DNA from 4 places in the Bacillus sp. NP247 genome. Region 1 is predicted to be linked to each of the others. Evidence: riboswitches for the same ligand, from Rfam matches in the RefSeq annotation. Region 1 holds a riboswitch; each other region holds the start of a gene.
The links. Region 1 has a riboswitch for thiamine pyrophosphate ahead of thiM (hydroxyethylthiazole kinase). Riboswitches for the same ligand answer to the same signal wherever they lie in the genome.
Positions count from the first base shown of each region.

Region 2: it holds a riboswitch for thiamine pyrophosphate, as region 1 does, so the genes downstream of both, tenA (thiaminase II) here and thiM (hydroxyethylthiazole kinase) in region 1, are expected to answer to the same signal.
Region 3: it holds a riboswitch for thiamine pyrophosphate, as region 1 does, so the genes downstream of both, tenA (thiaminase II) here and thiM (hydroxyethylthiazole kinase) in region 1, are expected to answer to the same signal.
Region 4: it holds a riboswitch for thiamine pyrophosphate, as region 1 does, so the genes downstream of both, thiT (energy-coupled thiamine transporter ThiT) here and thiM (hydroxyethylthiazole kinase) in region 1, are expected to answer to the same signal.

Region 1 is NZ_CP076653.1:3,090,536-3,093,734, forward strand. Features, by position in the region: gene topB (DNA topoisomerase III) at 1-1,296, opposite strand, end outside; TPP riboswitch at 1,526-1,638, shown strand; gene thiM (hydroxyethylthiazole kinase) at 1,711-2,517, shown strand; gene thiE (thiamine phosphate synthase) at 2,534-3,193, shown strand.
Region 2 is NZ_CP076653.1:3,422,640-3,425,838, forward strand. Features, by position in the region: gene KPL75_RS17875 (SH3 domain-containing protein) at 1-754, opposite strand, end outside; TPP riboswitch at 1,014-1,126, shown strand; TPP riboswitch at 1,187-1,290, shown strand; gene tenA (thiaminase II) at 1,380-2,075, shown strand; gene KPL75_RS17885 (ABC transporter ATP-binding protein) at 2,044-2,793, shown strand; gene KPL75_RS17890 (ABC transporter permease) at 2,793-3,199, shown strand, end outside.
Region 3 is NZ_CP076653.1:17,426-20,624, reverse strand. Features, by position in the region: gene KPL75_RS00110 (MocR-like pyridoxine biosynthesis transcription factor PdxR) at 1-489, shown strand, start outside; gene ddlB (D-alanine--D-alanine ligase) at 494-1,408, shown strand; TPP riboswitch at 1,482-1,587, shown strand; gene tenA (thiaminase II) at 1,716-2,405, shown strand; gene KPL75_RS00095 (pPIWI_RE module domain-containing protein) at 2,736-3,199, shown strand, end outside.
Region 4 is NZ_CP076653.1:2,022,960-2,026,158, reverse strand. Features, by position in the region: gene KPL75_RS10715 (sensor histidine kinase) at 1-1,152, shown strand, start outside; gene thiT (energy-coupled thiamine transporter ThiT) at 1,377-2,036, opposite strand; TPP riboswitch at 2,122-2,223, opposite strand; gene KPL75_RS10705 (FeoA family protein) at 2,418-2,645, shown strand; gene feoB (ferrous iron transport protein B) at 2,642-3,199, shown strand, end outside.

The DNA of each region.
Region 1 (3,199 bases):
TTTCCAACCAGCATGTAAAATCGTTTTTCCTCGTGCGATGAACGTTTCGTCACCAATTTTCGTGCGCAATGTTAGTTGTTCATATTCAAAGACCGGGAATAAAACAGCTAAGAAACGTTTTACAACTAAGTCATAAATTTTACGCTCTTTATCTGTGAAAGCTGAGAAGTTTACATAGCTCTCTGTTGGAATAATTGCGTGATGATCACTTACTTTACTATCATCAACAAATGATTTATTAGATTTTACAGGTTTCTGCAATACTTTATGTGCTAAAGGACGGTATTCTCCAACTCCGCAAGCCTTCAGACGCTCTGGAAGTGTTCCGACAATATCAGATGAAATATAGCGTGAATCTGTACGAGGGTACGTTAAAACTTTATGCTGTTCATATAATTTTTGCATAATGTTTAATGTTTCTTTCGCAGAGTAACCAAATATTTTATTCGCATCACGTTGTAGCTCAGTTAAATCGTAAAGACCAGGAGCGAACGATTTCTTTTGTTTTTTATCAATGTCTACAACAGTAGCATTTTGCTTACTAATTTTGTTCACGATTGCATCAGTTTTTTCTTTATTAAAGCTACGGCTATTTCCTTTTGTATCTTGCCAAGTTAGCTTTAATCTCTCAGCTGTTTGAGCTTCGATACCATAGAAAGTTTGAGCTTTGAAATGTTTGATTTCATCTTCACGGCTTGCAATCATGGCTACAGTAGGTGTTTGAACACGACCACAATTTAGTTGGGCATTAAAGCGAGTAGTTAATGCTCGAGTCGCATTAAGCCCGATATACCAGTCAGCCTCTGAACGTGCGACAGCCGAAGCATATAGATTTTCATATGCTTTTCCTGGTTTTAAATTTGCGAAGCCATCTTTAATTGCTTTATCGGTAACAGATGAAATCCATAGACGTTTAATCGGTTTCTGCATTTTAACTTTATCGATAATCCAGCGTGCGACCAACTCTCCCTCACGACCGGCGTCAGTAGCTATAATGATTTCATTTACATCTTTTCTAATAAGCTGACTTTTCACAGCGTTAAACTGTTTCCCTGTTTGTTTAATAACTGTTAGTTTTAAACGCTCAGGTAGCATTGGTAAATCTTCTAAATCCCACTTTTTATATTTCACATCATAGCTTTCTGGATCAGCTAATGTAACGAGATGGCCTAAAGCCCAAGTAACAATATATTTACTACCTTCAAGATAGCCGTTTCCTTTTTTATCACATTTCAGTACACGTGCGATATCACGTGCAACAGAAGGTTTTTCAGCAATTACAATACTTTTTGCCATATTTAAAAACATCCTTTCAAATTTCCATACGTTAAATATAGCATACATCTTTGTTCTATTCAGTTTTGCTGACGGTTTGAGTTATTTGTGATGAAATATACGTGTGAGAGTTTTACTTATATAAAGGCAAAGAATGGTTGAACCAGGAGAGTTATGATCTCTATTATTCTATAATGAGGAAAGAACTTGTTATTTTACTAGAATAAGAGTAGACTTTGAAGTAGATGAATAATAAACACATGGGAGTTTGTGGATGCAAACTGAGAGTATGACTACTAGTCCGTCATTGACCATTTGAACCTGTTGGATAATGCCAGCGTAGGGAGAGTGTAAAAGCACATGTTCAGGCACTTTGCGTACGCGCAAAGTGCCTTTTTGTGTATCTCCCATCACTATAGTTAGGAGATGAAAAGAATGAATATGAAAGAAATTAGTAAAGTAGCGGATTTGGTAAGAGAGTCTAATCCGCTCGTTCATAATATTACAAATGTTGTTGTAACAAATTTTACAGCAAACGGTTTATTAGCATTAGGGGCATCGCCTGTAATGGCGTATGCAAAAGAAGAAGTAGCAGAAATGGCTAGCATTGCTGGAGCTCTTGTATTAAATATGGGTACACTTCGTTCTGAAGAGGTAGAAGCGATGTTACTTGCTGGAAAATCGGCAAATACAAATGGTGTACCAGTATTATTTGATCCGGTTGGGGCAGGGGCAACTTCTTATCGAACAGAAGTTGCGAGACATATTCCAGCTGAAATCGATTTAGCAGTTATCCGCGGAAATGCAGCTGAAATTGCTAATGTTATTAATGAAAAATGGGAAATTAAAGGTGTAGACGCTGGTACTGGAAATGGTAATGTTGTAAATATTGCAAAACAGGCAGCGGATGAATTAAATACAGTTGCGGTAATTACTGGAGAAGAAGACGTTGTTACAGACGGAGAGCGAACTATTCTTATTCGAAATGGCCATCCTATTTTAACGAAAGTTACTGGAACAGGTTGTTTACTAACTTCTGTAATAGGAGCATTTGTAGCAGTAGAAAAGGATTATGTAAAGGCAACAGTGGCTGCATTAATATTCTATGGAGTAGCAGCAGAAATAGCGGCTTCGAAAACAGTAAAGAATGGACCAGGAAGTTTCCAAATTGAATTTTTAAATCAGTTAGCGAATACAACTTCAGATGATATTAAGAAGTATGGAAAGATTGAGGTTATATAGTAAGGAGGGGAACTAGATGTCGCGTATTACAAAGGCTGAAATGTCTAGATTATTATCGGTATATTTTATTATGGGAAGTAACAATTGTACGAAGGAGCCACTACAAGTATTGAGAGATGCACTTGAAGGCGGTATAACAATTTTTCAATTTCGTGAAAAGGGAGAAGGGGCTTTAACGGGAGAGAAACGTATTGATTTTGCGAAAGAACTACAAGCGCTTTGCAAGGAGTACGGTGTACCATTCATCGTAAATGATGATGTGGAACTAGCCCTCGAGTTAGATGCAGATGGTGTTCATGTTGGACAAGATGATGAAGGAATTATATCTGTTCGTGAAAAGATGGGAGATAAAATTATTGGTGTATCTGCCCATACAATTGAAGAAGCACGCTGGGCAATTGAAAACGGAGCTGATTATTTAGGTGTTGGCCCTATTTTCCCAACGAGTACGAAAAAAGATACGAAAGCAGTTCAAGGAACGAAAGGTTTAACCCACTTTAGAGAACAAGGAATTATGATGCCGATTGTTGGTATCGGTGGGATTACGATTGAAAATACCGCTTCGGTTATAGAAGCCGGTGCGGATGGTGTCTCTGTTATTTCTGCGATTAGTTTAGCGGAATCTGCTTATGAAAGTACGAGGGAATTATCTGAAGAAGTAAATAAAAGTTTGTAGAAAAAG
Region 2 (3,199 bases), 330 kb from region 1:
CAGGTTGAGCTGTTTTAGCTTGTGCTTGATTTTGATTTTGCGCTACATAGTGTTTCGCTACATATCCGTATCCTGTGCCAAAACGAATTTTATACCAAGTACCTACCGTTTCTACTACTTGTACTTGTGTACCATTTTGTAATGAGCCAAGTAGAGTGCTACTTGTACTAGCGTTGCTACGTACATTTAATTTTGGTGTTGCAACAGTATAGGAAGGAGAACCTTGTACAGTTACACCTTTTACTAGAGGTGTGGATCCATTAGATACAAATGTTTTTTGTACGTATCCAATTTGACCGTTATGTAATATTTTGTACCAATCCCCTTGTTCACCTTGAATGGTAATGAATTGACCATTTGGTAATATATCTAGAATAGAAGACTCTGTATTAGGTTCAGAACGAACGTTTAATGCGTTTGCATTTACGATATATTGATTCTTTGGTTGAACATTTTTTTTGAATAGAATTGCATCTTTTTTCATATAGCCTGTTTTGTTGTTAACAGATACTTTATACCAATCTTGAGTTGTCTCAAGAATAGTAACTGGGCTATTAAATCGAATGTTATCAATTATTGCACTGTCTGCATGGTTATTTTGATGCAGTGCAACGTTGTCAATTTTTACATATCCAGTTTTTACTGTAGATAGTTGCTTAGCAGACGCTGTTTGTATATCGGATTCTCCCATAGAAGGAAGTAAAGAAGCAATTGCGATAGTAGTTGCTGTTAAAGCTGTAGCTTTCATATTCATGTAATAAAGACCTCCTCTAGTTGTATAGTTGTAATTTTATTATAGTATAAAGATATAATATATTGGTCGTATTCACATAAATGTAATATGAAATCAATAAAAATAATGTTAGAAGAGAGATTCGTATATAAATATTGTATATATCATTTGTGGGGTCGCATTTATATTTGTTTAACACATTAAGATTTAATTCGCAATTAAGAAAATTAAAACAGTTGATGATGTCTTATGGCGGTGTTATACTGACAGTGATAATTTTATAGTTTGCTAGGAGGGCTGGTGTTGCCAGCTGAGAGTAGGGCCGTAAGCCGTTGATCCTTTTTATTACCTGATCTAGATTATGCTAGCGTAGGGAAGCAATTCGGACATTAACAATGAGTCCCCGTTTCTTTGCGTATAGAAACGGGGCTTTTTTATTTGAAAATTTCATATTAACACCACTAGGGGTGCTTTTCGTGCTGAGAGAGGAATAATCCTTAACCCTTACAACACCTGATCTAGATAATACTAGCGAAGGGAAGTGGAACAACGAATAAATTATAATTTTATTTGCTGTAACCACTTCTTATATACAGAAGTGGTTTTTTTATTGAGATAAATAGATATATAGGAAGGGGAATTATTAATGAAATTTTGTGAAAGATTATTTGATACGGTGCAGCCTGTTTGGGAGAAAAGTCATAATCATCCGTTTGTAGTAGGTATGGGGGATGGTACGTTGGAAAAAGACAAATTCCAGTACTATATTATTCAAGATTATTTATATTTGTTAGATTATGCAAAGCTATATGCAATTGGGGTTGTAAAGGCAACGAATCCACAAGTTATGGCAAAATTTGCAGAGCAAATTGATGGGATTTTAAATGGTGAAATGACGATTCATAAACAATATGCAAAAAGACTTGGCATTTCTACACAAAAGATGGAATCTGCGAAACCATCTGCTAAAAATTTAGCCTATACAAATTACATGATGTCTGTATCTCAAAATGGCACACTTGCAGAATTAATATCAGCTTTACTTCCATGTATGTGGAGCTATTGGGAGATTGGAAAGCGTTTAAATGATATTCTTGGAGCAAGAGATCATGAGTTCTTTGGAGAGTGGATTCAAGGATATAGTTCTGAAGAATACGGTAAGCTTTGTATTTGGTTAATAGATTTATTAAATGAAATGGCAGTTGGAAAGTCAGAGAAAGAGCTAGACCGATTAGAGGAGATTTTCTTATATTCCAGCCGATTTGAATATTTATTCTGGGATATGGCTTATCGTAAGGAGATGTGGGGTTTTGAGGAGCAAGAACATACTACAGTTTCATAATGTTTCCTTTCATTATGATGAAAAACCAATCATCGATGAATTAAATGCTTCTATACAAGATAAAGAGTTTGTAAGTATTATCGGACCGAGTGGCTGCGGGAAAAGTACTTTATTTCGCCTTATTACAGGTTTAGAAGAGGCAAGTGCTGGACAGATAGAGCTGACAGAAACAAAGAGTCATCCTGTAGGGTATATGCCCCAAAAAGATATGCTCTTGCCGTGGAGAACGATTATTGAGAATGCGGCCCTACCGCTAGAGTGCCAAGGAGTGCAGAAGAAAGAAGCGCAAGTAAAAGCGAAAGAACTGTTACATAAATTTGGTTTACAAGGGTACGAGAAAAAATATCCGAAAGATTTATCTGGCGGTATGAGGCAACGCGTATCTTTTATCCGAACTTTATTAACGGGCGGGGAGATATTATTGTTAGATGAACCTTTTAGTGCATTGGACGCTTTAACGAAGGCATCTTTGCAAGAATGGTTGTTTGAACAATGGAAAGAGTGGGAAAAAACAATTTTATTTATCACTCATGATGTTGAAGAAGCACTGTTTCTTTCTAATCGAATTTTGGTTGTAGAAAATCAACCGATAGCAACTTTAACTGAGAGAATTGTGCCGCTTGATCGTAACCGAACAAGAAAAGATTTATATAAGCCTGAAGTGTTAGCGCTTAAAGAAGATCTTCTTAGTATGTTACAAAGGCAGGTGCTCGTATGATGGATCGCTTGAAGGAGCTATTACCTGCCCTCATATTAAGTGGAATTTTACTTGCTCTGTGGGAAGTAGGAGCAAGAATTGTAGATGAGATGTACATTTTGCCATCACCGTCTGCAATTGTAATGAAGATATGGGTGCTAAAGGATATATTATTTACGGTTCATTTACCTGCAACGTTGTACGTCGTTTTAATAGGCGTTGTTATTTCTATCGTACTGGGCGTAGGGCTAGCAATGTTAATGAATGCGAGTACATGGATGGAGAGAGCATTTTATCCGTTATTAGTAGCTTCACAAACAATCCCGATTACAGCACTTGCGCCGCTATTTGTTTTATGGTTTGGATATACCATTTGGAGCAAGGTTGTTGTTACAGTTTTAATTACGTTTTTCCCAATTGCGGTAAA
Region 3 (3,199 bases), 2.2 Mb from region 1:
AGTAGCTTTTCGAAGGTACTTTTCCCTGGTTTACGTGTAGGGTGGATTATTGCAGATAAAGAACTGATTCATTATTTAGAAAGTGTTAAAAGAGCAAGAACCATTCACACATCTACGCTAGATCAAGCTGTTCTGTTTCAATATTTACATGAAGGATATTTTGAAAAATATTTAAAAAAGGCAAGATCTGTTTATAAGAAAAAATATGAGTTAGCTGTTGGGGCTTGCAATCAGTACATTCCGTTTAAAAGGATGACTGGAGATGGTGGACTTCATTTGTTTATAGAGTTGGAAGAAAAAATTCACGCCCGCACACTTTTACAAAAGTGTTATGAGAAAGGCGTAACGTTTTCTCCTGGAGATGTTTTTTATTCTGATGGAGAGGGAGCGAATACATTCCGATTAGGATTTTCACGTTTGAAGGAAAAAGAAATAGTTAGCGGGATTCAAATAATTGGTGAAACTTTAAAAAATGAAATTTGGAGTTGAGAAAATGAGAATTGGCGTTATTATGGGAGGAGTATCCTCTGAAAAACAAGTATCAATTATGACTGGGAATGAAATGATTGCACATTTAGATGAAAATAAGTATGAAATCGTTCCAATTACGTTAAATGAAAAAATGGATTTAATTGAAAAAGCGAAAGACATTGATTTTGCATTGCTAGCATTACACGGAAAATACGGAGAAGATGGTACGGTTCAAGGGACGCTTGAGAGTTTAGGTATTCCATATAGCGGCAGCAATATGTTATCTAGCGGTATATGTATGGATAAAAATATTTCGAAAAAGATTTTACGTTATGAAGGAGTAGAAACACCAGATTGGATTGAACTTACAAAAATGGAGGATCTAAAACTTGATGATTTAGATAAGTTAGGATTTCCATTAGTGGTAAAACCAAACTCTGGCGGCTCGAGTGTTGGCGTAAAGATTGTCAATAATAAAAATGAATTGATCTCAATGCTGGAAACTGTATTTGAATGGGATTCTGAAGTGGTAATTGAAAAGTATATAAAAGGTGACGAGATTACATGTTCAATTTTTGATGGTAAACAGTTACCTGTCGTTTCAATTCGACATGCAGCTGAGTTTTTCGACTACAATGCAAAATACGATGATGTTAGTACAATTGAAGAAGTTATTGAACTTCCAGCTGAAATACAGGAACGTGTAAATAAAGCGTCATTAGCTTGTTATAAAGCATTAAAATGTAGTGTTTATGCAAGGGTAGATATGATGGTGAAGGACGGAATTCCATATGTAATGGAGGTTAATACATTACCAGGGATGACACAATCAAGTTTACTGCCAAAAAGTGCAGATGCTGCGGGGATTAATTATAGTAAACTATTAGATATGATAATTGAAACTTCATTAAAAGTAAGGAAAGAAGAAGGTTTTTAAGATAAGTGTACAATTAAAAATTTTGATAGTTCCACGAAGTATGCTATGATAATTACAATACGACAACTAAATATTTATCCACTAGGGGGGCCTTTTGTAGGCTGAGATCAAATGTAATTTTGAGACTCTTAGTACCTGATCTGGTTAATACCAGCGTAGGGAAGTGGGAAGACGATTATATTTAAAGAATACATTAATATTGTCTATTTCACTTTCTTTACGCCTGTAAAGAAAGTTTTTTTTTGTTTTACGGGTTTAATAACTGTGGATAAATACGTATATTTTATACATTATTGGAGGAATTTAAATGACTTTTTCACAAACATTACGTAAAGAAGTAGATTCTATTTGGGAAGCAAGTTTTCATCATCCTTTTGTAAAAAAACTTGGTGAAGGTACGTTAGATTTGGCAAGTTTTCGTTATTACGTACTTCAAGATTCATATTATTTAAGTCATTTTGCTAGAGTACAAACTTTAGGAGCTGCAAAGGCTCTTGAATTAGAAACGACAGCTCGCATGGCGCACCATGCTCAAAATACATATGAAGCAGAATTATCATTACATGAGAATTTCGCAAAGAAATTAGGAATTACGAAAGAAGAAAAAGATAATTTTATCCCTGCACCAACTGCATATGCGTATACTTCACATATGTATCGTGCTGCGTATGAAGGTCATTTAGGGGATATTATTGCAGCTATTTTACCTTGCTATTGGCTATATTATGAAATTGGTGAACGTTTAAAAGAGTGTCAGCCAGAAGAGCCAATTTATAAAGAGTGGATTTCTGCTTATGGATCTGATTGGTTCCGTACTTTAGTTGAAGAGCAAATTACACGATTAGATGCTATCGCTGAACAAGTGACAGAGTCTGATCGGAAGCGTATGAAACAGCATTTCATTATTAGTAGTCAATATGAATATTCATTTTGGGAAATGGCTTATACTTTAGAAAAATGGCCAGTGAATACAGACGTAAAAAATGTAATTGGATAAGAGTATATAAAAGGTATCGCTATATCAAGAGGTGATACCTTTTATTATATTTAGTTTCTGTAATTTTTTTGTAAATCATAGATAAAAAAATTAATAATGTATTATAATGATTTTGTAATATACAGAGTAACATAAGGAGGTAATTATATGTTAATAGTAACTTTTTATTAATTAGATTTTAATAATATATTATTAAAATATTCAAATTCAATCTAGTTATTTCCGTCAATGTGCTTGGTTTAAATTTGATTCGTTTATGCTTTAAAAAATTAGTATCTTTTCTAGTATTATTCATAATCAATATAAATTAAGAGAGGAAGTATTAATAATATGGAAAAATTACGGTTATTAGCATTTAAAAATATAGTAGAACCCCTCTATAATGAGAAAGTATCGTATATTTATTTTCCTATTGAATGGCTTGAGATTGTAGAGATACATTATAGAACATTTTTATTAACGAGCAAATTAAAACTTTTAAATGAAAGATTGTATGAAATGTTTTCTGATATATTATTCATTCAGCATAATCCATATATATTAAGGGAAGATACGCCCTGGATTGTAGCAAAAGAACCAATGAAACAAGAACAGTTAGACTATATTTTCCAAAGCTGGTATGAGGTTATTCATGATTGGAAACCGAATAAATTAATAGATCCACCACATTTAGAATGGCAGTATGACTTAATTAGTAATTTACCAGTATTACATGATAAAAAAACGTTTTCTAAATGGGTACCAGCTTTAATTACTCATATTTTTTGCGAAAAGCCTTTACGTATGGAAAATAA
Region 4 (3,199 bases), 1.1 Mb from region 1:
AATAGTTTATTCTTAGATAACATAAAGGAATTTCAAACTGATTTATTATTAAAAGAGAGTAATCATATACAGTATTCAACACAAATAATGGACCATGAAAAAAATGATATAAAATATAAATTATTAATTAAACCAATAAAAGAAAAAGACGGATCAGTAGCATATATATATGCGATGGCTTCTTTACAACCAGTAGATGAGGCTGTACAAATGGTACAAGATTATTACATATACATCATTGCATTTGTAGTCGTTCTTATTTTTCTAGCTTCGTTCTATTATTCAAAACAAATTGCAAAACCGTTACTAAAAATAAATGATACAACGAAAAAAATAGCTCATTTAGACTTTACAGAAAAAATCCCGATTACTTCAAAAGATGAAATTGGTGATTTATCGCAAAATATTAATACACTATCTAATAAACTACATTCACATATTGGACAGCTAGAACAAGATATTGAAAAGGAAAGAAAGTTAGAAAAGACGCGGAAAGAATTCATTTCTGGTGTTTCACATGAATTAAAAACACCGTTAAGTATTATGAAAAGCTGTATTTCTATTTTAAAAGATGGGGTAGCTGAACATAAAAAAGACTACTATTTTCAAGCAATGGAACGAGAAGTAGACAAAATGGATACGTTAATTTTGGATATGCTTGAATTAGCTAAATTTGAATCTGGTACATATAAAATGAAAAAAGATTCATTTTATATTGATACAGCAATTGAAGATATATGCGAATACCTTTCTGTGGAGATAGAGAAAAAAGAACTTCGTGTTCATAAAAATATACGTTCATTTGAAGTGATTGCAAACCAAAGTCGGATTGAACAAGTTATCGTGAACTTCATTACGAATGCCATACGTTATACACCAAATAAAGAGGATATCATTATTTCTACAGTAGATGAGAAGGATCGTATAAAAGTGTGTATTGAAAATAAAGGTACTCACATTGAAGAAGAGCAATTAGATAAAATTTGGGATCGTTTTTATCGCGTGGATGCAGCGCGTCATCGTTCACAAGGTGGAACGGGGCTTGGGCTTGCCATTTCAAAGAATATTTTAGAACTACACGATGTTGAATATGGAGTAAAGAATACAGAAGATGGGGTGTTATTTTACTTCTACTTGCCGAAAAAAGCGTAGATCATACATGCTACGCTTTTTTTTAAGTTATTTTCATATTATCTTTACCTAATCTTTATTTTTAAGAGATATAATCTGGTTAGAAAAAGAGGTTATGTAAGGAGTAGATTAGCCGTGAATAGCAATTTACTAGGTGTGATGGTATTTATTTTTCTTTGTGCATTTATTGTATTTATTATTGATATTACTCATTGAGAATTTTGATATAAAAAAAGAGCGCTAAGTTAAGCGCCCTTTTTTTGTGAATTCATTTGATAAGCACTGATGCTTTTGAATAAGCGTGGTGAAGTTGTAAATAAAAGAATTAGTAATACAGTACATAGTATGAAAGAACCAATCATAGTACTACCGTTTACAATTAAGGAATATAAGGCAGCTGATTGTCCTTTAGGTGCATATTGACCAAAGAAAATAATACCAGCAATAAAGTGACAGAAATAGCGCGCAAAGCTGCCGACAAATGTGGCAAGGATAATGTAAACAAGTGCTTTTTTTCCTTTGTTTTGTTTAGGTTTATCTTTGCGACTACCCAAACTTGAATGCTCTGCATTATTGTTGTCTGAGGTAAGAGCTTTTTGAATTGGACGATGGAATAATCCAGCAAATCCAATGAATGCAAAAGCAACGAAGTACTCAATGAATGCTTGAATAGGTGTTAAAATGTAAGCATCTCCAACGACAATTTGTAATAATCCCCAAATTAAGCCTCCTAAGAAAGCCATTTTGAAGCCCCAGCGGTATGCGATAATAAAAATAGGAATCATAGCAAATGAAATGGAACCACCTGTTGGAAGTTTAAGTGATAGTGGTAAAATGTCGATAACCAAGGCGAAGGCTGCAAGAATTGCAGATTCGATCATCGCTTGTAAATTAGTGTTACGCATGTTGTCTCCCCCTAAATCCAAGTGACGCAAAAAAGAACATTATCATAGGAGGATACGAAATACGTAAATAAAAAAGAGGTATGTATTTCGGACGTTTGCACAATCCCTGCGATAGCATTAACTAACAGGTTCTAAGGGTCGGAACGAAGTGTTCCCTCTCAGCGGTAAGGCTCCCCCTGTGATAACGAGATTCTTTATTTGCTATTGTTTATTGTAAGTGAAATGGATGAGAATGGCAAATAAACTTTGTATGACAATTATTGAAATATAATTGTATTGAAATGTTAATAAATATGAAGCAAAAAGATATAGTCCAAGTGAAATAGAGTATGATATAATTTTTTTGAAAATAATTATCATTCTCTTCTGAGGGGGAAGGTTATGAGCTTAGTAGATATTAAAATTGGCGAGAAAGTGTTAGTAAAAAGTATTCAGTCGTTAGATCAGTTATTAAAGCGTAGACTGGCTGCTTTCGGTCTCGCGGAAGGAAGCGAACTTCGCCTGAAACAGAAAGCGATGTTTAAAGGTCCTTGTACATTGGAGTGTCGTGGACAATTAATTAGTATTCGTCATTGTGACGCGAAAATGATAAAGGTGGAATTAGCGTGAATAAGGTTGCTTTGCTAGGGAATCCGAATACAGGGAAAACATCATTATTTAATGCACTCACTGGTTCTTATGAATATGTAGGAAATTGGAGCGGTGTAACAGTAGAAAAGAAGGTTGGTAAATTAAAAGATAAGCAAGGAACACTAATTGATTTACCAGGCGTTTATGGTTTAAATCCAGTTTCACGTGATGAAGGTGTCGTTACAAACTTTCTACTAACAGACGAATTTCATCATATGTTAAATATAGTGGATTCTTCGCAATTTGAGCGAAATATGCATTTAACATTACAATTACTTGAATTTGGTAAGCCAGTTTCAATTGGTTTAAATATGATTGATGTGGCGAAGCAAAGAGGAATTGTTATTAATGTAAAACGATTATCAGAAATATTAGGTGTAACAGTCGTTCCTGTCGTTGCAAGAAGCGGAAAAGGCTGTGAAGAATTACTTGCTACTCTTCATGAAGAGAAACAAAAAGAGAAAAAGCCATTCATTATTTCATATGGTGTACAAATGGATGAAGGGATTGGAGAGGTAATCGCTCTTTTAGAG